DNA from 3 places in the Paenibacillus algicola genome. Region 1 is predicted to be linked to each of the others. Evidence: predicted binding sites of a transcription regulator. Region 1 holds the regulator's gene; each other region holds the start of a gene.

Region 1 (7,814 bases):
CTTTACGGCGCCACCCGGGAAAAGGATAAGGTGAACAGCTGATGCAGATCATTCGTACCATTCAAGCGCTTCGCACTGAGCTGTCGAGAGTCACTTCCAAAGGGATGGGACCGATCGGCTTTGTGCCCACGATGGGATATTTGCACGAGGGCCATGGCAGCCTGCTGGAGCGGGCAAGAATGGAATGCGGCACCGTCGTGCTTAGCATATTTGTGAACCCGATCCAGTTTGGACCGGGGGAGGACTTCGAGACGTATCCTCGGGATGAAGCACGCGACCTTCATATTGCTGAAGAAAAGGGTGTGGATATCGCCTTCCTGCCCACCATGGAGGAGATGTATCCACAGCCGGTCAAGACGAAGGTGGCGGTGAGCGAGCTGACCACATTACTGTGCGGGGCTTCGCGCCCCGGTCATTTTGACGGTGTGACAACGGTAGTCAACAAGCTATTTAATATCGTAAAGCCGCATTATGCCTATTTCGGAATGAAGGATGCCCAGCAGGTGGCGGTGATTCAGCAGATGGTGACGGATCTGAATCTGGAGGTTCAGGTTATCCCCTGCCCCCTTGTTAGGGAGCAGGACGGACTTGCGATGAGCTCGAGAAATGTATATCTCAGCCCGGAAGAGCGGAGGCAGGCTTTATCGCTGTCACAGGCCCTTAGTGCCGCGCTGGAAGGCATTACAAAAGGTTCCCTGAGGACGGCTCCTGAGGTGCAGGAGCACCTGCGGTCTGTCATTAGCAAAGCCCCTTTGGCCCAGATTGATTACGCTGAAGTGCTGCTCTTCCCACAGCTTCAGGCTGTAAGTGACGATGCGACATTATCCAGTCTGTCAGAGACGGTTATATTGGCAGTAGCTGTGAAATTCGGAAAGACGCGCTTGATTGATAATGTACTTTACCAACCGAAAGCAGGTGTATAACTGATGTTCAGAACGATGATGAAATCCAAAATTCACCGCGCCACGGTCACAGAAGCCAATCTCAATTATGTCGGCAGCATTACGATCGACGAGGATTTGATGGACACCGCGGATTTGCTGGAAAATGAGAAGGTTCAAATTGTAAATAACAATAATGGAGCCCGTCTGGAAACCTATGTCATTAAAGGGGAGCGCGGAAGCGGCGTGATCTGCTTGAATGGTGCTGCTGCAAGGCTGGTCCAGCCTGGAGACTCTGTCATTATCATTTCTTATGCGATGCTGTCCAGAGAAGAAGCGGCGGTGCATGAGCCGATCGTCGTCATTGTGGATGGAAACAACAAGCCGCTCGTAACCGAGCACCGCGAAATCCACGCCACGGTGCGATAAGGGAATGACACCAGAAAGTAACGGCATGACATCGAATGAAATCGCCCGTCTTAACAAAAAATGATATCAGGTCGGCTGCACTGATCACTCATTTATCAGGTTAAGGGTGGGATGCACTCCATGTTTCAGCATGTATTCGATGAAATGAACAACATGTTCGATGAAATTGTGAAGCATTACCCTGCCGCTCAAGGCCCCCAAAAGCAAGCGCTGGTGCACAATTGGAATTTGCTCAAGCAGATGAGTGACGGCATCATTGACGAGTGGCTCCGCTTCGAGGAGAGAATGGCGGTGTTTCGTGAGAACACGGCTGCACCTCCGGGATTTCCGCCGACCGGATCGCCGGAGCTGCAGCTGGAGACGTTTATCCGGGGACAGGGCTATTACAAGCTGCTGATGTTTGAGCCTGCCTTATCTCAATTCACGGCAGCGGCCGAATCATACCCGGACAGTCCTTTAATCCGGCTCTACCTTGCCATGTCCCATCTGCATCTGGGGGAAACGTCAGAGGCTGCAAGGCAGCTGCTCGGGATGCTCCCTGGTGCAGAGGACAAGAAGCTGAAGGCCATCATTTACAATGCAATGGGCTGTATACAGGTGATTCAGGGAGCAAGGGATAAGGCCTCAGAGTTCTTTACTCTGGCGATTCAACAGGATCCTACATTGCCGGATCCTCTGAACAACCTGCAGGTCTGCCACCAAAAGCGGGGAGAACTGCAGTACGGAAGTCCGCTGATCTCGCTGTTATAAGCCACGAAGACGATGCTCCTTCGCTTTAAAGAAGCGGATGGCAGCATCGTCTTTTTGTGCCGGCAGGGTGTGGAATGTTCAAAAAGCGTAACTTCTGGTATGCTGATAGGTAGACTGTAGGGAAGGAATTTGGCTCAATGAAATATGCTGTGTTGGACTTTGAAACGACGGGCAGCCATTCCACAGATGAGATTATCCAGGTAGGCCTGGCGATCATCGAAGAAGGCGGCCATATTTCCCGTGTATTCGGATCGTATGTAAACCCGGGAATCCCGATACCTCCCTTTATCACCGGACTGACTGGGATCACGGAGCAGGATGTTAAAGATGCTCCGATGCTGGAAGAGATGATGATGCAGCTCGTTCCTTTACTGGACGATGTGATATTGGTTGGCCACAATGTAACGTTTGACTTTAATTTTTTGCAGAATGCACTGGATCGCTGCGGGTACCTGCCCTTCAGCGGCCGGATTCTGGACACTATACATTTTCTCAAAATATGCTTCCCCTCTTTGCACACCTACCAGCTGGGCATGGTTTCTGCTGAGTTCGGGCTGCAGCATGACCGGCCGCATCAGGCCGACAGCGACGCATTGGCAACAGCACATATTCTGCTGAAATGTTTCGAGGAGCTGGAGAAGCTGCCCTTGCTGACTATTCAAAGGCTGGCTGATCTGTTTGTCGATGAGGACAGCGATATGGGCTGGTTCTTTGATGGCTTGAGAGAAGAGCGGGAGCGTCATCCGGTGGATGAGGAGAGTGAGCTCGGCTATACGTTCTATCGTCAGCTTGCCCTGGCTGTAGAGGACTGGACAGATATTCCGCCTGTACGTGATGAAGAGGAGGGTAACCCGCTCAAGAACGTGGGTTTTCCGGAATTTATGGAGCAGGTTCAGCGCAATTTACAGCAAACGCTATCTCATTATGAGAGCCGTGAAGCGCAGGAAATGATGTTCAACAAGGTCATGGAGGCCTTGGATGAACGCAAGCATCTGCTGATTGAGGCAGGAACCGGAACAGGCAAATCGCTCGGCTATTTGCTGCCCTCCATTTATCAGAGCGTCAAGCAGGAAGAGAAGGTCATTGTCAGCACCCATACGATTAATCTGCAGGAGCAGCTGCGGGAGCGGGATGTGCCTCTTCTGAATCAGGTTGTGCCCTTTCCTTTCAAAGCAGCCGTCTTCAAGGGAAGGCAGCATTATTTGTGTTTGCGAAAATTTGAACATAAAATAAACAGAAAAGACTTCGCCTCTCCGAAGGAAGATGTTATCATTGCTGCTCAAATGCTGGTGTGGCTGACTCAGACCCAGACGGGAGATGATGAGGAGCTGAATCTGGGCGGACGAAACGGCGAGTTCTGGGATAGTGTGTCCAGCGACTCCGATTCCTGCCTGGGCAGAGCCTGTCCCTGGTTCAAGAAATGCTACTACCACCGGGCGAGACATGAAGCAGGCTTGGCAGATGTCGTCATTACCAATCATTCCAAGCTATTTACGGATGTGAAGGCCAACCATCAGCTGCTGCCTCCCTACGAGAACCTTGTCATTGATGAGGCGCATCAGCTGGAAGAGGTGGCTGGCAAGCATTTGGGACTGAACGTGAAATATTTCTCGGTCGTGCATACGCTGATGCGTCTGTACAAGGACAGCAAGAACGGCCAGCTTCCGGCGCTTCGGCAGCTGCTCCAGCTCTCCGGCCATGAGAAATCTGGAGATTGGACTGCGGTTGTGGATCGGCTGATCCCCGATCTTATTAGCGTGAAAGAGCATTGGGACCGGCTTAGTGAGCAGCTGTTCCAGCTCATTCCGGAGAGAGGGGATGCTCTTCCCGGCGACGCAGGACAATATACGCTGCGGCTGTCCAAGTCGAAGCTGCCGAAGGCCTGGACCGAGCTGCAGCAGATCGAGCATCAGATCTACTTGACCCTGGGAGAGTTATCCCGTCAGGGAGATGTGCTGATCCAGGAGCTCAGAGAAGATCTGGATGATTACAGCGCTGACAGTCTGGTGACGGATCTGAACGGCTTGTTTAAGGACCTCGCCACCCATCGGGAGGAGCTGCGCTTTTTTATGAGCCTGACTCACGAGGAAACGGTATACTGGATGGAGGCCAACAGCAGCTATCGCAGCAAGTCACTTCAGCTCTATGCTGTCCCGATTGACGTATCACAGCAGCTGAAGGCATTATTCTTTGATAAGAAGCAAAGTGTGATTCTCACCTCTGCGACCCTGTCTGTCGATAAATCATTCCAATATATGATTGACAACCTGGGGCTGCAGGAGGCCTCGGAACAGAGCCGTCTGGACACCGTGCAGCTGCCTTCTCCGTTTCAGTACCGGGAGCAGGCGCTGCTCATTGTCCCCCGGGACTTCCCGAGCGTGAAGGGAACGGTGGGAGATCCCAAATTTCTCAGCAGCCTGGTGCAGTCGCTGGCTGACGCGGCCGTGGCGACCCAGGGCCGAATGATGGTGCTGTTCACTTCCTACAAAATGCTGAGACAAGTCTATGAACCGTTAAAGGAGCTGCTGCAGTCCCGTGATATTCACGTCCTGGGACAGGGGATGGACGGCGTGAGTCGAAGCAAGCTGATCCGGCGGTTTCAAGATAGCGGTCCCTCGGTTCTTCTGGGCACGAGCTCCTTCTGGGAAGGTGTTGATATTCCAGGAGAGGCCCTTACCTGCCTGGCCATTGTCCGCCTTCCCTTTCAGCCGCCAAGCCACCCGCTGGTTGAAGCGAAGAGTGAGCTGCTGCAGCAGCAGAAGAAGAATCCGTTTATGAAGCTGTCTGTCCCGCAAGCAGTCATCCGCTTCAAGCAAGGGTTCGGCCGCCTCGTCCGAACTGCAAATGACCGCGGCATCGTCATTGTTTATGATACAAGAATTATTGAATCCTATTACGGCAAGTATTTTCTGTACTCTTTACCCGGACCGAAAATGGAGCATATGCGATCTGATCAGATGGTATCTCGGATTGAGGAATGGCTTCAGCCTGATTCATGAATAAGGTGTGTTAGTGTTCCAGTGTTAGAGACTTAAAGTGTTCGGCCTTGAGTTTAATCTATAGGGGGAGCAAGCATGAAATCGGATAAAATTTCGGAAGCTGTGGTTCGCAGACTGCCTGTCTATCTGCGTTATTTGAATGAGCTGCATAAGAGAGAGGTTGCCACCGTCTCCTCGCAGGAGCTGGGGCAGAGGCTGGATCTAAATCCTGCCCAGATTCGCAAGGACCTTGCGTATTTCGGGGATTTTGGGAGAAAGGGCATCGGGTATGACGTCATTTATCTGATTGAGAAGATTCGCCAGATTCTGAAGCTGGATCAGCAAATTAACGTGGTGCTTGTCGGTGCAGGAAATCTGGGACATGCATTATCCAACTATAATGCCTTTCTGAAGGATAATATGAAAATCGTAGCGGTCTTTGACGCTCATACCGCTAAGGTGGGGACACGCATCAATAACCTGACCGTGCTGCCGATGGAGGAGCTGAGTGATACGATTCAGAAGCTGAGCATTCGGATCGGCATCATCACCGTCCCGGACATTGAGGCGCAAAATGTTGCGGATATGCTGGTTGCAGCTGGAATTGAGGCCATATTGAATTTCGCGCCGGTCATTCTGAAGGCTCCATCTCACATCCGTATTCATACGGCTGATTTTACGACAGATTTGCAAAGCCTGGCTTACTATTTGGATAATGGGAAGGAGGAGATGAACAATGACACCGCGGAAGCAGGTCATTAAGAACGGCACCTTTGCCGTGCTGGAGGAAGGAAAGACTGTCATTTCGGGATACATGCTCATCGAGGACGATATCATTACGTATATCGGGGAAGAGGAGCCGCAAATCGATGAGGGAACCGAGGTCATGGACGGCAGCCATTTGCTGTTTTTACCGGGATTGATTAATACTCATGGACATACAGCGATGTCGTTGCTGCGAGGTTATGGTGATGATCTGGCGCTCCAGGTATGGCTGCAGGAGAAAATGTGGCCAATGGAAGGGAAGTTTACGGCCCAAGACGTCTATTGGGGTACCTCTCTTTCCGTTCTTGAGATGCTGAAGGGCGGCACGACGACCTTCCTGGATATGTATGATCATATGGATCAAGTGGCGGCTGTGACGAAGCAATCTGGAATGCGGGCGGTGTTAACACGCGGGGTGATCGGCCTGTGCTCACCGGAAGAACAACAGAGAAAGCTGAACGAGGCGGTTGACTTCGCCAAATCCTGGCATGGAAAAGCGGATGGACGAATTACAACGATGATTTCTCCACATGCCCCGTATACCTGCCCGCCGGACTATATTGAGAAATTTGTACAGGCTTCCATCGATCTGGATCTGCCGATGCATACCCATATGAGTGAGACCCGCAATGAAGTAGAGCAAAATGTGAAGGATTACGGTGTCCGGCCGGTGGAGCATCTTCTGAAGCTGGGCATGTTCTCCCGGCCTAGCCTGATTGCCCACGGCGTACATCTTACCGATGAGGAGATCAGCATTCTAGCCGCGCATCAGGTCGGCGTCTCTCATAATCCCGGTAGTAATCTGAAGCTGGCGAGCGGCATTGCCCGTGTACCGGAGCTCCTGAAAGCGGGAGTGAAGGTATCTCTCGGTACAGACGGTCCGGCGAGCAACAACAACCTGGATATGTTTGAAGAAATTCGACTCGCTGCTCTGATTCACAAGGGCGTCAGTGGAGATCCTACTGCTGTTCCTGCTGCAGAGGCGCTGCGAATGGGCACCGAATATGGAGCGGATTCCTTGTTCCTGAACCAGGTGGGACGTCTGAAGGCAGGCATGAAAGCAGATTTCATTGCACTGGACACGGATCAGCCGCATTTTCTGCCATACAGTGACTTTATCTCTCATGCCGTTTATTCTGCCTCGGCGAAGGATGTAAAGCATGTATGGGTGGATGGCAGACAGCTCGTGAAGAATGGAGCTTGCCTGACCCTGGACGAAGAGAAGATCCGCAGGGAAGCACAGCTAGCCTTCGAGGCTCTCTTGACCCAATAATGGCGGGAGCGAGGGGACTGAATTGAAAACCAAAACGAAACGTATCTTATTCACCTTATCTGCCATATTGCTTGTTCTGCTCTTTGTTCAAATCTACTACAATGATGTCATGTCCCGCTCCTGGGAGAAAGAGCGGGCAGCCGTTCAGGCTGCAAGGCAATATGGCGGACTTGGCAAGGTCGAGAAAACCTACCGCTCCGTGTGGGATGAGAACAGTAATTACTGGGTTGCTTCCGGGCTGGACACCAAGGGTGAGAACATTATGGTATGGGTGAAATTCACGAAGGACGGGGTGCCTGCAGGAGGGGACTTTGTGCATGCAGAGTCTTTGAAGGATGGCATGAGTGAGAAGCAGATGTCCTCCCTGATTTCCAGCCAGTTTCCGGAAGTCTCAATGCTGCGTCTCGTTCCCGGAATGTACGAGAATGAATATGTCTGGCAGCTTCATTTCCGTGATGAAGGCAAGACAGGCTACCGTTTCTTTCGATTCGCCGATGGTGAACCGATCGGAGAAGATATTATATTACCGAATCCATAAGCATGAATAAACACGCGCCTTTCATGCAGAGGCAGCGTGTTTATTGGTGTGCAATACTATGAATGCGCTTACAACAAATTGTTTTCAATATTTTCACAGTTGTAAATGAAATCGTATATATAATGTGATATACTCTTATTTGTATTCAAAACTGCTATGTCGTAAATGCTATAATGATATACTTTCCTATGTACACTTTA
Region 2 (7,814 bases), 1.3 Mb from region 1:
CAGCAAGAACTGCGATGAAGCAGCTCCGTTCTTCAGACTTCTCCACGACTCACCCAGCATTTGCATAAAAGCGCCGAGCTGCTGCGTCAAGCCCTGCTTAGAGGGAATTGCCTGGGAGCTCATAGCGGGCCCATCTGCATGATAGCCCGGAGTAGGATCAAAGGTCGTCCAGCCCTGCTCCGGCACATATACCTCCACCCAGGCATGAGCCTCCTGCTGTGTTACTCGGTACGTATCGGACAGCTGGTCATCCCGCTCGCCGGGCGCGAAGCCGGTCACATATCTTGCCGGGATGCCTTGGGTCCGCAGCAGCACGGTCATCGCGGTAGCAAAATGAGTGCAGTACCCCTGCTTCTGCTGAAACAGAAAATCATCGACGAAATCCTCACCCCCTGCGGGAATGGTGGTGTTCAAGGTGTAAGGAAAGTTATTTTTCAGATAGGTCTGTACATTCAGCGCCTGGCTGTAGACATCATCTGTCTCCTTTGTCAGCTGGAAGCCCAGCTTTCCAATGCGTCCGGGAAGATCGGAAGGCAGCTGGAGGTAAGGAGATAACGCACTTTGGAGCCCCTCCTCTTGTAATACCTGCAGGGAACCTTGGGACAGGAGTCCTTTGGGAGAAGTCTTCTTCTCCGTGAAGGCCTGCTTGCCGTCAGGCGGCTCCAGAGAGACCGGCTCCGATGTTACGGTGTACGATTTCAGGCCATCTATGCCCCCCTCCAGATACATAGCACCGGAGATCAGGCCGGATGCAAGCGTTGGAGACAGCGCTTCTCCGTGATGGTCTGCAAAGCCTTCGACTCCGCTCACGACACCGCCAGAAAATATCGGCATCCCATCATACGCGGAGCTGTGCAGGGTAAAGGTCTGCCTATGAGCCGCTCCGGAGGCCGGCTGCCGGGTGGCGGCGCCGCTCCCGGTTTCTAAAGAAACCGACACGCGGTCTTCGGCAATCCAGCGCCTGCCGGAATAATAGGCCATTGCTTCTCCCCGCCAGTACGAAGGATGCCCTGACTGCACGGTAAACACCAGCTCGGTGTCGATCTCAAGCGGTCCGCCAAGATCTCCGCTCAGCGCATCATAGCCGGTGCGACTGCTCCCTCGGCTTATCACAGAGCTGCCGGCCGTGCCTGCAGACCAGTCCGACACCCGTTCGACCATGGATTCCAGCGTCCAGCCGTTCCCGGAAGCTGGCTCCACCGCCTGGCCTGCGGCATACAGCATTCCCGGCACCCCTGCTGCAGCGAGGGTAATCCATAGCAGCCGGCTCCGCCGGCTGCTATGGAATGCCTTGTTATGCAATACAGGCACTCCCTCTTCTCCGGAACCCGCTTCTTCCAGCTGTAATGAAATAAAGAAGGAGATCCCTTGCGCCAGCAGCATCCAAAATGCACAGCGGATAAACCCGCCATAGACAGGCAGCTCCAGCGCGCCCTCCAGCACAGCAAGATACAGGACTGTAGCTCCGCCAAACAGCCATAAGCTGCCGCGATGCAGAAACAGCAGCTGCACCGCCGATACCAGCGTTGCCCAGCCCAGCAGAAGAATCAAGGCGCGGCTTTCTGTGCTGAGCCGGCTGAAATGCTGCGGCTGCGACAGCAGGGCGGCATCACTCGGGAGAATATTCTGAAAATACTCTCCCACCCCATACAGCAGAGATGGCGTATCCAGCAGATAGCCCCAGCACCCCAGCAGCAGCACCGCATTCAGCGGAAGCCACAGCCATTCCTTCAAGCCGCTCAGTCCCTGAAGCAGTAATATACCGGTCAGGCAGAATAAAAGGTCCAGCATTTCTCCTCCGTTACTCCCGCCCAGCCCTTGAAGCGGCAGCAGCCACTCGATCAGCAGCCCGGCGGCAGGAAGAGTCATCATGCATCTCAAGACAAACGGAGAAGCGTTAGAGCTGCGAAGCTGCTGACGCGCGGCTTGTTCAGGCTTCTGCATCGGAGCGGATATTAGGCTCATGGTACTCCTCCTGATCAGGCAGGCTGTCCGTCAGCCCTGCCGGGTAAAAAAATCCGTCACGGAGGTCAAACAGCCGACCCCCGGACTCCATCCATTGCCGTTCCAGCCCGGTCAGCTCTCTGCCGCCGGTCTGCTGCTTAGCGAGAATAAGATGCACGGTAACCTGCTTTCCAGCCCGCCGCAGCCTGAATATTGCTTCTGCCAGCCCGGGATGCAGGACACCGGTGACGACGTGCACGTCCAGCGAACGGGATGCGCTGAATTCATCCAGCTGCAGGTCGGCTTTTGCCAGGGAAGCCTGCAGCTGTACATTTGCGAGCGGCAGAAGCCAGCCGCCTTCCCCGCTCTGCTCTTCTCGGCGCAGATGTACGATGGAAGCCGTGTGGCCCGGCAGCTGTAAATATGCTTCGCCTTGAGTCAGCGCCGCCCGGTACAGCAAGCCGGCCGCTGCGGAAACAGCGAGCTCAAAGAGCTCATCGCCAGGACAGCTGCCGGAGACGGGATAACCGGAAGCCTCCGTATCGAGCAGGATCAGCCGCTCTGTCAGCGGTCCTTGCTCCGGAACACGGCTATGCAGCCTTCCCGCTCTGGCACTATTCTTCCAGTGAACCCACTTCAGCGGATCACCCGGTACATACTCCCGGAGGTCCAGCCCCGGCCAGCCCTGGCTATGGAAAGGAGAAGGAACGTCCTGCTCATCCATTGCCAGGATTCGCTCATCATAGCCCTTCAGATTCATCGGCTTGGGCAGCACAATCACCTGAATCTCCCTCATTCCCTTCACCTCCCTGTGATAACGGAACCAGCCGAACATATCGCCCCACTTCACCGTACAGGTTCCCCCTTCCCAGCTCCCTCGCTCCTTCAGCGGAATCCGGCAGTTGAACTCAGCAGACCGCCGAAATCCGGGGAACCAGAGCTTGCGGACGACCGCTCCCCCGATCTGCACCTGAAGCATCATCCACGGTACTGGCATCAGCGTGGCGAATTTCAGCGAAACCGTGAGCTCTGTCTCTTCACCTGCATAAATGCAGACAGGTGAAAGCCTGCGGTCTATCTTGATCGCCCTTGGTCCGGTCAGGCCAAGCAGAGCGCCGCTCAGCAGTATGGCCGTGCACAGCAGCCACAGAAATCGCAGCGACGCCCCGCCGAGCCAGGTGTAAAGGACCCCTGCGATGCCCCAGAGACATATAGCTCTCAGCCAGGCCCAGGCCATGCTGCTCCCCGTGGCCAAGGACGCCTTGTCTTCTGTTGCAGGGCGGGAAGCCGGCGGATGCGCGCGCTTCATCCACGTCCGCCTTTCGCCGCTCGCTGCCGTGGCAGCTCAAATCGGCTCAGCAGCTGCTTGACGGTATCTGCTGCGCTCCATCCGGACGCCAGGACTCCGGAAGCCGGCTGCAGGCGATGAGCCAGTACGGGCACAGCGACCCGGAGACAATCGTCCGGAATGACGTACATCCGGCCATCCATAAAGGCAGAGCCCTGGGATGCTCTCATCCAGGCCAGGACTGCCCGCGGACTGATGCCAAGCCGGATGCCCTTATCTGTGCGGGAGGACGCTGCGATCTGCACCAGGTATTTTTGAATGCTGTCGTCGACATACACCCGGGAAGCCGCCCGCTGCATAGTCAACAGCTCTGAAGGGGCCAGGAGAGGTCCCGGCAGCCGCTGCGCGCCTTCGCCGTGTGCCCGCTGAAGCAGCAGCAGCTCATCCTCCATATGGGGATAACCGAGCCCCAATTTCATCATAAAGCGATCCAGCTGAGCCTCCGGCAGCCGGTTAGTGCCCTCGAACTGCATCGGATTTTGCGTGGCCAGCAAGAAAAAGGGGGATTGCAGCGGGTAGGTTTCGCCGTCCACACTGACAGACCCCTCCTCCATCAGCTCCAGCAGCGCAGACTGGGCCCGGGAAGAGGCCCGGTTAATCTCGTCCGCCAGGATCAAATGGGCTGAAAGCACGGGGCCCCGCTTGAATTGGAATTCTCCGCGCTGCGGATGATACATCATCGTTCCCGTAATGTCGCCAGGCATGAGATCACTCGTAAATTGAATTCTGCCAAAATCACACCCCAGCACGGACGCCAGGGTCCGAACCAGCTTGGTCTTACCTACGCCCGGCACATCCTCCAGCAGCACATGCCCGCCGGCCAGCATAGCAATCAGGATTAGAGAAATTTCTTCGTCATGACCCAGGATGACAGAGCTTGTCTTTTTGACGACCCTAACAAGCAGCTCCGGTCCCCAGTACGGGTGTGCCTGCTCTTGGGACTGCCACGATGAATGGAACAATGGCCTCCACCTCTTCTTCTCGTTCATTTCTCCCTTTGAACTGAACATGTGCGGGAGTCTATGAATAGGTTTTCCAAGATTGCAAAAAGATAGACCACGTTTGGCGGGAGATTTTGGCGCACAACCTAAAGAGCCCCCGAAATCAAAGGATTTCGAGGGCTCGGGTTCTTTACGTATAGGGTACCTAGTAGGCTAGTGTGAACAGACCTTTGATGTGGGACAGGTAACGCATGTTACTTGCTTCCTTCATCAGCGTTGCCGGCAGACCTTTAAGCTGGGTCTTGTTGGCGCCGATCGTACCGATCGCGTCCTTGCGTCCCAGGCTGCCCAGCGTACCGGAGAATACCGGCAAGAAGGCTTCCATAGCTCCGCCATTGGCATAAGCAAACAGGTTGTAGCCTACAAGCTCGCCCATCTGCCAAGCCAGCTGTGCTGTTGGCGGATACGGACGGCCTTCCGGCCCCATTACCACAGCGCTGTCGCCGGCCAGGAATACATCCGGGTGGGAGGTAGACTGCATGAACTCATTGACTGTAGCACGGCCGCGGTTCACTTCGATCCCGCAGTTCGCCACCACGGAGTTACCTTGTACGCCGCCTGTCCATACCAGTGTACTTGTTTGAAGCGTGCTTCCATCCTTCAGCTCTACTTCGGTGCCGTCCATCTTCGTGATCGGCAGGCCGGTAAGGAAGTTTACACCGCGCTTTTGCAGACTTGTCGTCGCACGGTCCACCAGCTCTGGCGGGAAGCCTGGCAGAATGGAAGGTGCTGCTTCTACGCAGTACAGCTTGATTTCGTCCGGAGAAATGCCGTACTTATGGGCAAGCTCCGGACGCATGTCAGCATACTCGCCAACAAGCTCAACGCCGGTCAAGCCGCCGCCGCCTACTACGATTGTAGCGTCTGCCGGATTCTTCGTTCTGCTGTATTCCGCAATGCGATCCTCTACATGCTTATGCAGACGGTTTGCATCGTTCACGGATTTCAGCACAAAGCTGTTCTCCTGCAGTCCAGGAATGCCGAAAAATGCGGTTTCGCTGCCCAGTGCAACAACCAGCATGTCATACGTCAAAGACGCGCCGTTTTCCAGAGCTACCGAGCGGCTGTCCGGCTTGATTTCCTTAACGGTACCGATCTTCAGGTCTACGTTCGCATCGCGAAGCAGCCTGTCCAAAGGCAGGGCAACCGCCTTTTCAGCAATATTGCCAGCCGCCAAACGATGCAGCTCGGTAATAATCTGGTGCGTTGTAAAACGGTTAACTACCGTGATTCTTGCGTTCATTCCGAAATGCTCACGGGCCGAGAGAGCGCTCAGCAGACCGCCGTAGCCTCCGCCCAGGATCAGAATATGTTTAGACATGACCATCCTCCGTTCTTATCCAGTTTCTTAATTAACGTTTCGTTTGTCCTTCGCGCTCATTGAGCACATCCAAGTAAGCCTGTGCAAAGCGCAGGCCCTTCTGTACCTGAGGGTCCTTCAGCATTTTCATCAAGCCAAATACGCTGATGCTGTTGCTGTCGCCTTGAAGGCGCACGCGGTCTCCGGCCTCAATGGCCGCAGAAGCGGTGCTCTTCATCGCATCGGTTACCGGCTTGGTGAAGCCGCTGAGTGAAGCCATGGTGTCCTCGGCGAGAACCGGGTCGGTAGCTACCGATTTTCCGAAGTCATATGCCTTGGTCATGAACGTCAGCATTTCAGCCAGCTTGGGAAGCTGCTCTACCAGTACCGTCAGGGATTCCTGAATTTCAGGCTTCAGCAATTGATCAAACACATCCGGAAGTCCCGCTTGCGGTGCTCCCAGATTTTCGGCAACCTTCTCCGAGCCTTCGGACGATTGCGGACGGGATGTTTCTGTCATGTTAATTGCCTCCTTTGCTTTAAATGAGGTCCCAAGAAGAAATGGCGGCGATTGAACCGGTTCGTCATTGTGTTACTTTCGGGATAACCGGCCGCTATTATGCATCACTGCTTAAAAGTGAGGGTTTGTGGAAATCTATATCGCCAAAACAAAGCAGGGGGATCGCCTCCCCCTCCCTTTTAAACCGTTTCGTTGGGATTGTGATTATTATCTCAACCTCTAGTCTATAACTTGTGCCTCATAATTACAAACAAAAAATGCACGTTTTTTCTACAAAGTTTCAATTTGATAAGCATGCTCTTTCATCACCACATGATTCAGCGGATGACCCGAGAAGTGCAGAATATCGCGGAGCGGAATCCACACGGCATTCCCCCAAATCATCACCTCGGAAGGCTGCTTCATCGAGGTATGCGGAGACCAGAGCATACCAAGGCCCGGATCGGCACTCCATGACGCTCCGCTAAGCGATACCCTGGCGGTTCTCGATGGCGCGTCCCAGCTCACCCGTCCGCCAAGGCGCTCCACCGCAGAGCGCAGCGGCACCATCAGCCGGCCGTTCTCTATCCGGTATTCACCCGGCTGAAACTCAGCCGCCAGACCGGCCATGTCGAGCGTCAGCACCTTGCCCTGATCAAACAGCTGTCCGTTAGGAACGATATGCTCGGCAACCCACCTAGAGCCTGGCTGCGACTCTTTAGGCTTGACTTTGCTCTGTACCTTGAACTGTACCGGTGCGGTCTCAGGCGTCAGCACGGCAAAGCGGTACCCTGCCTCCTTATAATGCTCGATAATGCGGGGCAGCGCCTTAACGGTTTCCTCGTGCCCTGCGCCATCGTGCAGCAGCAGATTGATCTCATCTCCTGCCGTCTGCATCGTGGATTGGCGAACAATCTCGTCGGCAGGCACACCGATCCGCTTGGAATCACCGCTGTCTGCATTCCAGTCGAACACACGGTAGCCTGCCTGCTTCAGCAGCTTGAAATAGGTTTCGTCAAATTTTCCTGCTGTGCCTCCTGGCGCCCGGAGCAGCTGGGGCCGTTCGCCTGTGATGCTGCGAATAATTTCCTCAGTCTGCTTGATTTGATCCCAAAACAGCGTGAATTTTCGGTATAACTGGCTGTAATCATGATCATAGGTATGATTGCCGATGGCGTGACCTTCCTCCGCAATGCGGCTGACCAGCTCCGGACGCTGCTCGGCCTGCTTGCCGAGGATGAAAAAGGTCGCCGGAACGTTGTTCTCTTTCAGGATGTCCAGGACCTCTCCGGTCAATCCGGAAGGTCCGTCATCAAAGGTCAGATACACGGTTTTGGCTGGAGTCTCGGGGACTTGAGGGACCGCGGGAGCTTGAGGCGCGCTGCTTGAAGACAGCAGGCTATGGAGGAGCTTCACCGCCTCGGCCTGCATGGAGACCGCCGTATTGGCCGCTTCAGAGTCTGCAGCCTTTTTCATTGTGAAGGGCATTACTGGCTTGGCATCTTCTATAGAATGAAACGTAGGATGATCCGGCTTGGCGGGGTTAACGGGTGGAGACAGATATGGCTCATCCGGCTTCAGCATCAGAAGCCACATGATTCCGCACACCGCGCATACTAGGAACAGCATTGCTTTTTTCATATGAATCTACCTCCATCATAATCTATGAGATTGACCGTTCACTTCGGATTTTCTGATAGATTATATGGGGGCTGCTGTTGA
Region 3 (7,814 bases), 1.6 Mb from region 1:
GGACATCCCATCGTGCTGATGGCTGATCGGCAGACGACCGGGGGCTACCCCAGAGCCGGTCAGGTGATTACTGCCGATCTGCCGCTGCTGGCGCAGGGAAAGCCGGGCTGCCGGGTACGGTTTCAGCGGGTCACTCTGCAGGAGGCCCAGGAGCTCCTGCTTCAGGCAGAGCTGAGGCTGCGGCAATTAGAACAGAGCATTGTACTGCAATTCAGGCGGTAGAGGAGGGGCATGATGAAGAGAGTAGATCTGAACTGTGACATGGGTGAGAGCTTCGGCGCGTATACACTGGGCTCTGATGAGGAGCTGATGGAGTACGTAACCTCGGTCAATATCGCCTGCGGCTTTCATGCAGGGGATGCAGCAACGATGCGCCGGACGGTGACGAGGGCGCTGGACAAAGGAGCCGCCTTGGGAGCGCATCCCGGCCTGCAGGACTTGGCCGGCTTTGGCCGCCGGCGAATGGATATTACGCCGCAGGAGGCTTATGATCTGGTCGTATACCAGATCGGCGCGCTGTGGGGCTTTATCCGCGCTGAAGGCGGAGCCATGCAGCATGTGAAGCCGCATGGCGAATTGTACAATATGGCAGCGTACCAGCCGAAGCTCGCGGAGGCGGTAGCGGAAGCCGTGTATGCGGTGGATCCCGGCCTCATGCTGTTCGGTCTGGCCGGCAGTGAGCTGATTGCCGCAGGAGAGCGGGCAGGCCTGCGAACCGCGAGCGAGGTATTCTCGGACCGTACCTACCAGGTAGACGGCTCGCTTACGTCCCGGCGCCTGCCGGATGCGCTGATTACTAACGATGATGAGGCGGTGCTTCAGGTCATTCGGATGATTGACGAAGGCAAGGTGCTGTCACAGCAGGGCATCGACGTCTCCATCCGTGCAGACACGGTCTGTATTCATGGAGACGGCGAGCATGCCGCCGCTTTTGCGAAGAAGATTCATAGCGCCCTGCAGCAGTCCGGCATCCGGCTGCAGGCAGCGGGGGCAGCAGTCCCGCGCGTTAACGGACAGGCTTGATCCCGGTTCATCTGCGGCTACCCGCCCTATTCCAGAATCAATCCCGATCCCAGCTCGAGCTCGTGATCCATCCCGTCTACAGGGGTCAATTGATAGGGACCTTGAAGAGCATCGGCTGACCAGAAGCGGGCATAAGAGGCCGTGCCGGGTTCATGGGTCAGCGTGACCGTACTGAGCGGAATCTCGCTGCCGTCGCGGGTCGAAGTGAGCTTGAAGCTCACCGACTGTGTCTCCTCGGAAGCGTCAAAGTAGAGCAGCGTGGAGACCGGTGTAAACACGACTTTACGTACCGTCACCGTTCCTTGCCCGTTCAGATCCAGAGTTTTATGAATCTCTACGGTTTTCGTGTCCTGGCTCATGGCCTCGGCAGATAGCTGAACATCAAATACCCAAGGCTGCTCCAGTGTCGTGCTTCGCGCTTCGCGGTTAACGGTATGGTAGGCGATCTGCAGCTCCAGAAGATTATTCTCCGGCAACGGCAATTCTGAGAAAGACACATCTCCGTATACGGTATAGCTGCCATCGTCTTCTTGAACCGATTGGCTCATGGCGGACAGCTGGCGGCGTTCTCCATGAATCATTACTTCCACGGGAAGATGGGTTTTGTAGTCGAATCGCATACCTTGTGCAGGCTGCAGGGTAGAGCTGATCAGCAGCCGGTCGGCATCGACCAGCACCTCATTCAGAGTCAGCTTTCCATATTCGTTCTCTGCCGTTTCCCCGACCGCTGTTTTGTAGGAAGAATAGTCTGCTTGTAAGGCATTGTGATTACTGTTGAAATTCTCAATTAATCCCCCTACCACCGGGATTCGGGCCAGCGAGACCTGCGGGAGGCTCATGGCGAGGAGAATCATCATCGCGGCTGCAGTTAATGCTGCGGCCTTACGCTTGATTGGAAGCCGCTTGCGCCTAGAGCGAAGCTTGGATTTTACGCGCTGCTCCCATTGCTTCTGCTCCAGGGCCGTTAACGGCTCCTGCTCGTAGCAGGACACGTCCAGCTTAACGTCGTTCAGCTCTTTATAAATAGACATCACTCGCACCTCTTTGCACTTGGAATAAAAATCTGCCGCAGCTTTTTGCGGCCCCGGGACAGCTTGTTATGAATCCACGATTCCTTGACCTGCAGCTCCGCCGCGATTTCAGCAGACGGGACACCCTGTAAATAGTACTTGTCAAAAATGCTCCTCTCGACCTCCGATAAATGGGCAAGCACCTCGGCAGCATCTCTTTGTCCCGGCCCTGTCATGGGCGGCCTTTCCTCTCGGAGCGAATCCTCACCCTTGCCCTGTACAAAACGCTGCTCATTGCGGATCATCCGCCGCTGGTAGTCAATGGCACGGTATTTGGCAATGGCCGCAATCCACTGAACAAATGTGTTCTTGCTTTCGTCGTAATCATCAATGTGATTCCAGATGGCCAGCAGCACGTCGTCCAGGCATTCCTCAAGCTCCTGTGGGTTATAATGGACATGGCGCCGAATGATGCCGGATAACAGGCTTCCATACTGATGAATAATGAAGGCAATGCCGTTCTCATTGCGTTCCCTAAGCTGCTGCACGATATTGTCTTCCGTGATCTCCACGCGTGCTTCCCTCCTCTGCTTGTTGCTGCTTCCTTTAAGGATAATACATTAGAGAATACGAACGGGAGGGGTAAAACCTATCAATGCTTCAAAAATATAGGCCTGTCCATCCACGGGAATACGTTCCGGTTGACGCGCCCCAGCCGGCATGTTAGAAATAGAGGTAATCTAATGAAGGAACCATTTTAATCGAGAGGAGCCGTGCCCATGTACGAGCAAAAGACCCTCCCCAGTGACGAGAATGTTATTGAATTTATAGAGGCTGTAGACCATCCGAAGAAAAAAGAGGATGCCTACCGGCTGTTAGATATTTTTGCGGAGACAACCGGGTATCCTCCTGTCATGTGGGGGCCGAGCATCATTGGCTTCGGTTCTTACCATTACAAGTATGCAACCGGCCACGAAGGAGATGCGCCCCTGGTGGGCTTCTCTCCGCGCAAGGCGAAGATCAGTCTGTACCTGTCCGCCTGTGACCCGGAACGAGAGGCGCTGCTGGAGCAGCTCGGCAAGCATACCACCGGCAAATCCTGTGTATATGTAAACAAGCTGGCAGACATTGACGAGTCTGTTCTGATCAAGCTGATCCAGCATTCTGTAGCGTATTTGCAGGAGATGTATTCGGAGGCGTAATTGTGGTGTCGTTTATCAAGAGGCTTCGCCACGCATTTGAGACTACTTGTCAAATGACTTTTCGCGCGCAGAACAAGAGCAGGCTATCTGCATCGATAGCCTGCTCTTGTTCTTGATTTCGCTCCATTAATACTCCAAGGCTATTCCCCTTCTCCGAAGTTGCCCAGCTCACTCAAGGCGCCTTCGATCTGCCCCAGGGTATCGGCCATTTTGGTGTTCTCAAAATTCGTCACGCCGTTCTCGAGCTGAGTGGAGTACTCGTCAATTTGGCCGCTAAGTGTGTCGTTATAGCTTGTGAGCTGGTCATGAAAATCCTGTGCAAAAGCGGGAGCCTCAAGGCCGTTAAACTCCGAGATGCTCTGCTTCATGTCCCCAAGCCGCTCCTTCAGCTGCTGCAAAATCTCACTGTTGTTCGCAGCCTCCTCTGCCAGCTGTGGAACCTGGTTGGCAAACGCCACCGTTTCATTCACGAACCGGGTCGCCTCATCACTGTAATCCAAAGATTGATCTACATCTTCCAAAAGAGAACAACCGGACAAAACCAAAAGGATCAGCACGATGCCCGGAATGCGCCATATTGCTTTCATAAGAGCTACCTCCCGCAGGATGTGATTTTGCTAAGTCATTACCCCGTCACAGGGTCTGTTGAAATTGACATATCTGAATTGGTAAAATAACGTCAACGAATATGAATACCACGGGGAGAGAGAGTCATGTCTCATTCAATCAAGCTTCCAGAGCAGCTGTGCCGCCTGCTGGATGGAGAGAACCTGGAGGAGAAACAGGGCGAAGGCATCCAGCTGCTCACGCAGTGCGAGGACGGCTGGCCGCATTGTGCAATGATCGGTGCCGGGGAGATGATCGCCCTGCAGGAGGACGTGCTGCGGCTGGCACTTTGGCCGGGAACGATGACGACCGGGAATGTGATACGGACGGGTAAAGCGACGATCGTACTGGTTCACGGGGCAAGAATTTATTACATCCGCCTCGTCCTTGTGCATCTGGCGACGCTGGCTTCCGCCCGGCATCCGCGAGAGCGCTTCGAGGCCAGGATGGAGGCCATCCGGGAGGACACGGCTCCTTACGCCGATATTGTATGTGGCGTAACCTACCGGCTTAAGCAGCCGGAGGAGGTGCTGGCCCGCTGGAGAGAAACGCTGGAGGAGCTAAGGCAATGAGGGGAGGGGCGGCGTCCGCCGCCTTTTTTTAGAAGAACAAGTTATATTTCAGGCAATATTTGCATAAGATAAGTTTATAAATTGCTCACGAAATTATGCTTCACCTTGCCAACACACGTCAGGTGTGATAATATAGGTATCACTAGAGCGACCTGAAATTACACATTGTAGAGGGTTGTTATATGATGAATAACCTTGTACAATATGTGAATTTTTTTATTCGTTAACGAAGTAAAAAAGGTCATGTAAATCTTTAAAGGAGGTACACTACTATGCAAACAGGAACTGTTAAATGGTTTAATGCAGAGAAAGGCTTCGGCTTTATCGAAGTTGAAGGCGGTAACGATGTATTCGTTCACTTCAGCGCGATTCAAGGCGACGGCTTCAAAACGTTGGACGAAGGTCAACGCGTAGAATTCAACATCGTTGAAGGAAACCGCGGACCACAAGCTGAAAACGTGGTAAAGCTGTAATAATGTAACAACGCCTGCCCTTAATGTGTGACATTAAGGGCAGCTTTGTTTTCAGGTTCTGGTGAGCTGTATTACCAGGATTAAAGCCAATATTCGCAAGACGGGACAAGGAGGCGTACTCATGTATTCGCGCAAGAATGCGATGGAAGCTGTGCCGGAGGAAATGACCGAGGTGTGGTCCTGTACTAAGGATGATTGCAAGGGATGGATCCGGGATGACTTTGCTTTTGCAACAGAGCCGGTATGTCAGCTCTGCCAGTCTCCGATGGAGAAGGAAAGCAGGATGCTGCCCTTACTCGTCAATACGAATAAGAAGCAAAAATCACTTGGCAAAGGGATTCTGATTGATCGGAAATAGCGGCTAGGGCCACGAAAGCGGCGCAGATACGGTCGGTATCTTTTCGAAAATGTACGACTCCCGCATCGTCTGACGAACGCAAGACCGTTACAAAATAGACGGCAGCGGTTAGTTATTACATGATCCCCTATTTTAGGGGTTATGTATAAAAACATGCGGAAAATCGCATAAATTCCAAAGGAGGAACCGTATTTTGAATACGCAAAATGAGGTGCTGAAACGCAACATCGACAACATGATTCTGCAGGACAACCAGGAAGGCCTGAATGGGCAGGAGAAGTTTATCATGCAGAAGCTGATGCGGGAGAAGTATCAGATGGAGCATGAGAGTAAGCTGGAAAACAGTGAGAACGAAAACGACGACAAGTAGGCTTGGCTAAAGCGGGCCCGCTTCGGGTGCGTAATGACTGTTTCATATAAAAGGCGTGAGCCGGAGACGGAGGTCTGCGGTTCGCGCCTTTTTTTGATGCAGCAATCCTGGAACGGCAGCATAACCTGATCTTTCCTGAATTGTGAACTATATCACAGTTTAGATGGGAGAATTTAGGTATACTGTGACTAGGAGTCAGTCGTTGAGAATCAGATAATGGGAATGAAGCTAAAGGATGTGGCACCATGGAAACTCAATCACTTTATGAAGTGGAGAAGCTGGCCCTCAAGAAAATGAGGCTGTTTCAGCAAAGTCCGCTTCGTTATTTGGCGCGCTCGGCGTTAGCCAGTATGTTTATCGGCTTCGGGGTCATTGTGGCCTTCCGAACAGGCAGTTATTTTTACGCGGTGGACTCTCCGGCCATGTACCCTATGGCTGCGCTGACGTTTGGGGCCGCTATTATTCTCATCGCCTTCGGGGGAGGGGATCTGTTTACAGGAAATGCATTCTATTACACCTACGGTGCGCTGCGGCGAAAGCTCCGCTGGGTCGATACCATCAAGCTGTGGGTGGCCAGCTACTTCGGCAATATTGTCGGAGCGGCCGTATTTGCACTGCTGATCTATCTCACAGGATTATTTCATGCTCCTGAGGTGAATGGATTTCTGCTGTCTGTTGTCGATAAAAAGATGCATGCGCCGTGGACAGAGCTCTTTTTCCGGGGAATCCTGTGTAACTGGCTTGTCTGCCTGGCCTTTTTCATCCCGATGGGGATGAAGTCTGACGGGCCCAAGCTGTTTGCGATGATGCTGTTCGTATTCTGCTTCTTCATCTCCGGCTATGAGCACAGCATCGCAAATATGTGTACCTTCGCCATTGCGCTTGTCGTGGATCATCCGGACACCATCTCGCTCTCTGGAGCCGTCTACAATCTGGTGCCGGTGACGCTCGGGAACCTGATTGGCGGCAGTGTATTTATGGCCTTTATGTACCACTATGTGAACAAGCCGGATCTGGATCAGAATCAGGACTAGGCGCGTTAACGAGGGAGCGGCCTGCGGTGCAGGCCGTCTTTAAATTGTCCTGCAAAAAAAACCGGATGCCGCGCATTCAAGCCGCGAGGCATCCGGTTCTGATCTACCACATCTATATCCAATTAAGCCGGGGTTACAGGCTTCAGATTCATTTCCATCTTGCGTGCAATTTCCTTCTGCCACTTCAGATCACCGAGCTGAATGGCTAGATTCAACAGATCCAGGTAATCATCTACCTGCAGGTTCGTACGCCGAGGGTGCTCTTTCATAGGGGATCCGGTTCTCCTTTATGTTTGGAATTCATACCGGTCAGCGTGGAGGCTTTTGATGCTCACTGACTCGGTAATGATAATCATTATCAGGTATGTTTATCTTTATTATAAAGGGTTCCGGGGTAATTGCAAGGGCTTTTCTGCAAATTTTGGCGACAACATCTTGATCAGACAAGCTTTTGTCTTCGTATGTGTCCTTATCCGGCTCCCCTATGAGGAGCGCTCTTTATTTGATACAATAGAAGCTAATTGTATAACGATTTTCGAGGAGGCTAACGTATGAATATTCATGAAGCGATCCGAACTCGCCGCAGTATCGGCAAGGTGCAGGATACACCGATTTCGCAGGACAAGATCGAGCAGATTCTGGAGGCAGGAACCTGGGCCCCGACGCATAGACATACAGAGCCTTGGCGGTTCTTCGTCATGACCGGCGGTGGACGTGACCTGCTGGGCCATGTCATGGCTGACATTTCCGAAGCCAGTGCTCAAGACAAAAGTGAAGAGGAGCTGGCTGCAGCCCGTGATGCAGCGATCGGCCGAGCCTACCGGGCTCCACTGGTGATTGGTGTTGCTGTCGCGCCAGCCGATGATCCTAAAGTGATTGAGCTGGAGGAATACGGGGCTGCGTTCGCTGCGATTCAGAACATGCTGCTCGAAATCCATGGCCTGGGTCTTGGCGCGGTATGGAGAACCGGTGATTTCTGCTACAAGCCACAGGTGAATGAAGTCTTTGGCTTAGGAGAACAGGATAAAATGCTCGGCTTCCTTTACGTCGGAGAGCCGGACATGACGCCGAAGGAAGGCCGCCGCGAGAGCGCTGCATCCAAGACGACCTTTATTGACCAGTCAACACGCCGTCTGGAGTCCTAATCGTTCCTTCCTAATGGGTCT

The links. The regulator Rex, encoded in region 1, represses fermentation and respiration genes when NADH is low (regulators of the CRP and FNR family bind a similar motif). The targets are predictions, from matches to a motif close to TTGTGAAATATTTCACAA.
Region 2: the regulator Rex is predicted to act here: its motif matches at 6,312-6,329, upstream of E6C60_RS03235 (helical membrane plugin domain-containing protein).
Region 3: the regulator Rex is predicted to act here: its motif matches at 5,755-5,772, upstream of E6C60_RS02165 (formate/nitrite transporter family protein).

Annotation. Positions count from the first base shown of each region.
Region 1 covers NZ_CP040396.1:2,035,685-2,043,498, forward strand. The annotation lists gene panB (3-methyl-2-oxobutanoate hydroxymethyltransferase) at 1-42, shown strand, start outside; gene panC (pantoate--beta-alanine ligase) at 42-923, shown strand; gene panD (aspartate 1-decarboxylase) at 927-1,310, shown strand; gene E6C60_RS09300 (tetratricopeptide repeat protein) at 1,431-2,060, shown strand; gene dinG (ATP-dependent DNA helicase DinG) at 2,198-5,059, shown strand; gene E6C60_RS09310 (redox-sensing transcriptional repressor Rex) at 5,135-5,800, shown strand; gene E6C60_RS09315 (amidohydrolase) at 5,775-7,076, shown strand; gene E6C60_RS09320 (cell wall elongation regulator TseB-like domain-containing protein) at 7,099-7,614, shown strand.
Region 2 covers NZ_CP040396.1:704,890-712,703, reverse strand. The annotation lists gene E6C60_RS03255 (transglutaminase-like domain-containing protein) at 1-1,965, opposite strand, end outside; gene E6C60_RS03250 (DUF58 domain-containing protein) at 1,931-3,253, opposite strand; gene E6C60_RS03245 (AAA family ATPase) at 3,250-4,254, opposite strand; gene E6C60_RS03240 (NAD(P)/FAD-dependent oxidoreductase) at 4,439-5,614, opposite strand; gene E6C60_RS03235 (helical membrane plugin domain-containing protein) at 5,646-6,113, opposite strand; gene E6C60_RS03230 (polysaccharide deacetylase family protein) at 6,384-7,733, opposite strand.
Region 3 covers NZ_CP040396.1:471,185-478,998, forward strand. The annotation lists gene E6C60_RS02120 (5-oxoprolinase subunit C family protein) at 1-222, shown strand, start outside; gene E6C60_RS02125 (LamB/YcsF family protein) at 235-1,023, shown strand; gene E6C60_RS02130 (DUF4179 domain-containing protein) at 1,050-2,054, opposite strand; gene E6C60_RS02135 (sigma-70 family RNA polymerase sigma factor) at 2,054-2,605, opposite strand; gene E6C60_RS02140 (DUF1801 domain-containing protein) at 2,813-3,235, shown strand; gene E6C60_RS02145 (DUF6376 family protein) at 3,376-3,822, opposite strand; gene E6C60_RS02150 (pyridoxamine 5'-phosphate oxidase family protein) at 3,949-4,413, shown strand; gene cspD (cold-shock protein CspD) at 4,686-4,886, shown strand; gene E6C60_RS02160 (cold-shock protein) at 5,008-5,244, shown strand; gene E6C60_RS20775 (hypothetical protein) at 5,438-5,614, shown strand; gene E6C60_RS02165 (formate/nitrite transporter family protein) at 5,860-6,648, shown strand; gene E6C60_RS20780 (hypothetical protein) at 6,771-6,917, opposite strand; gene E6C60_RS02170 (nitroreductase family protein) at 7,200-7,793, shown strand.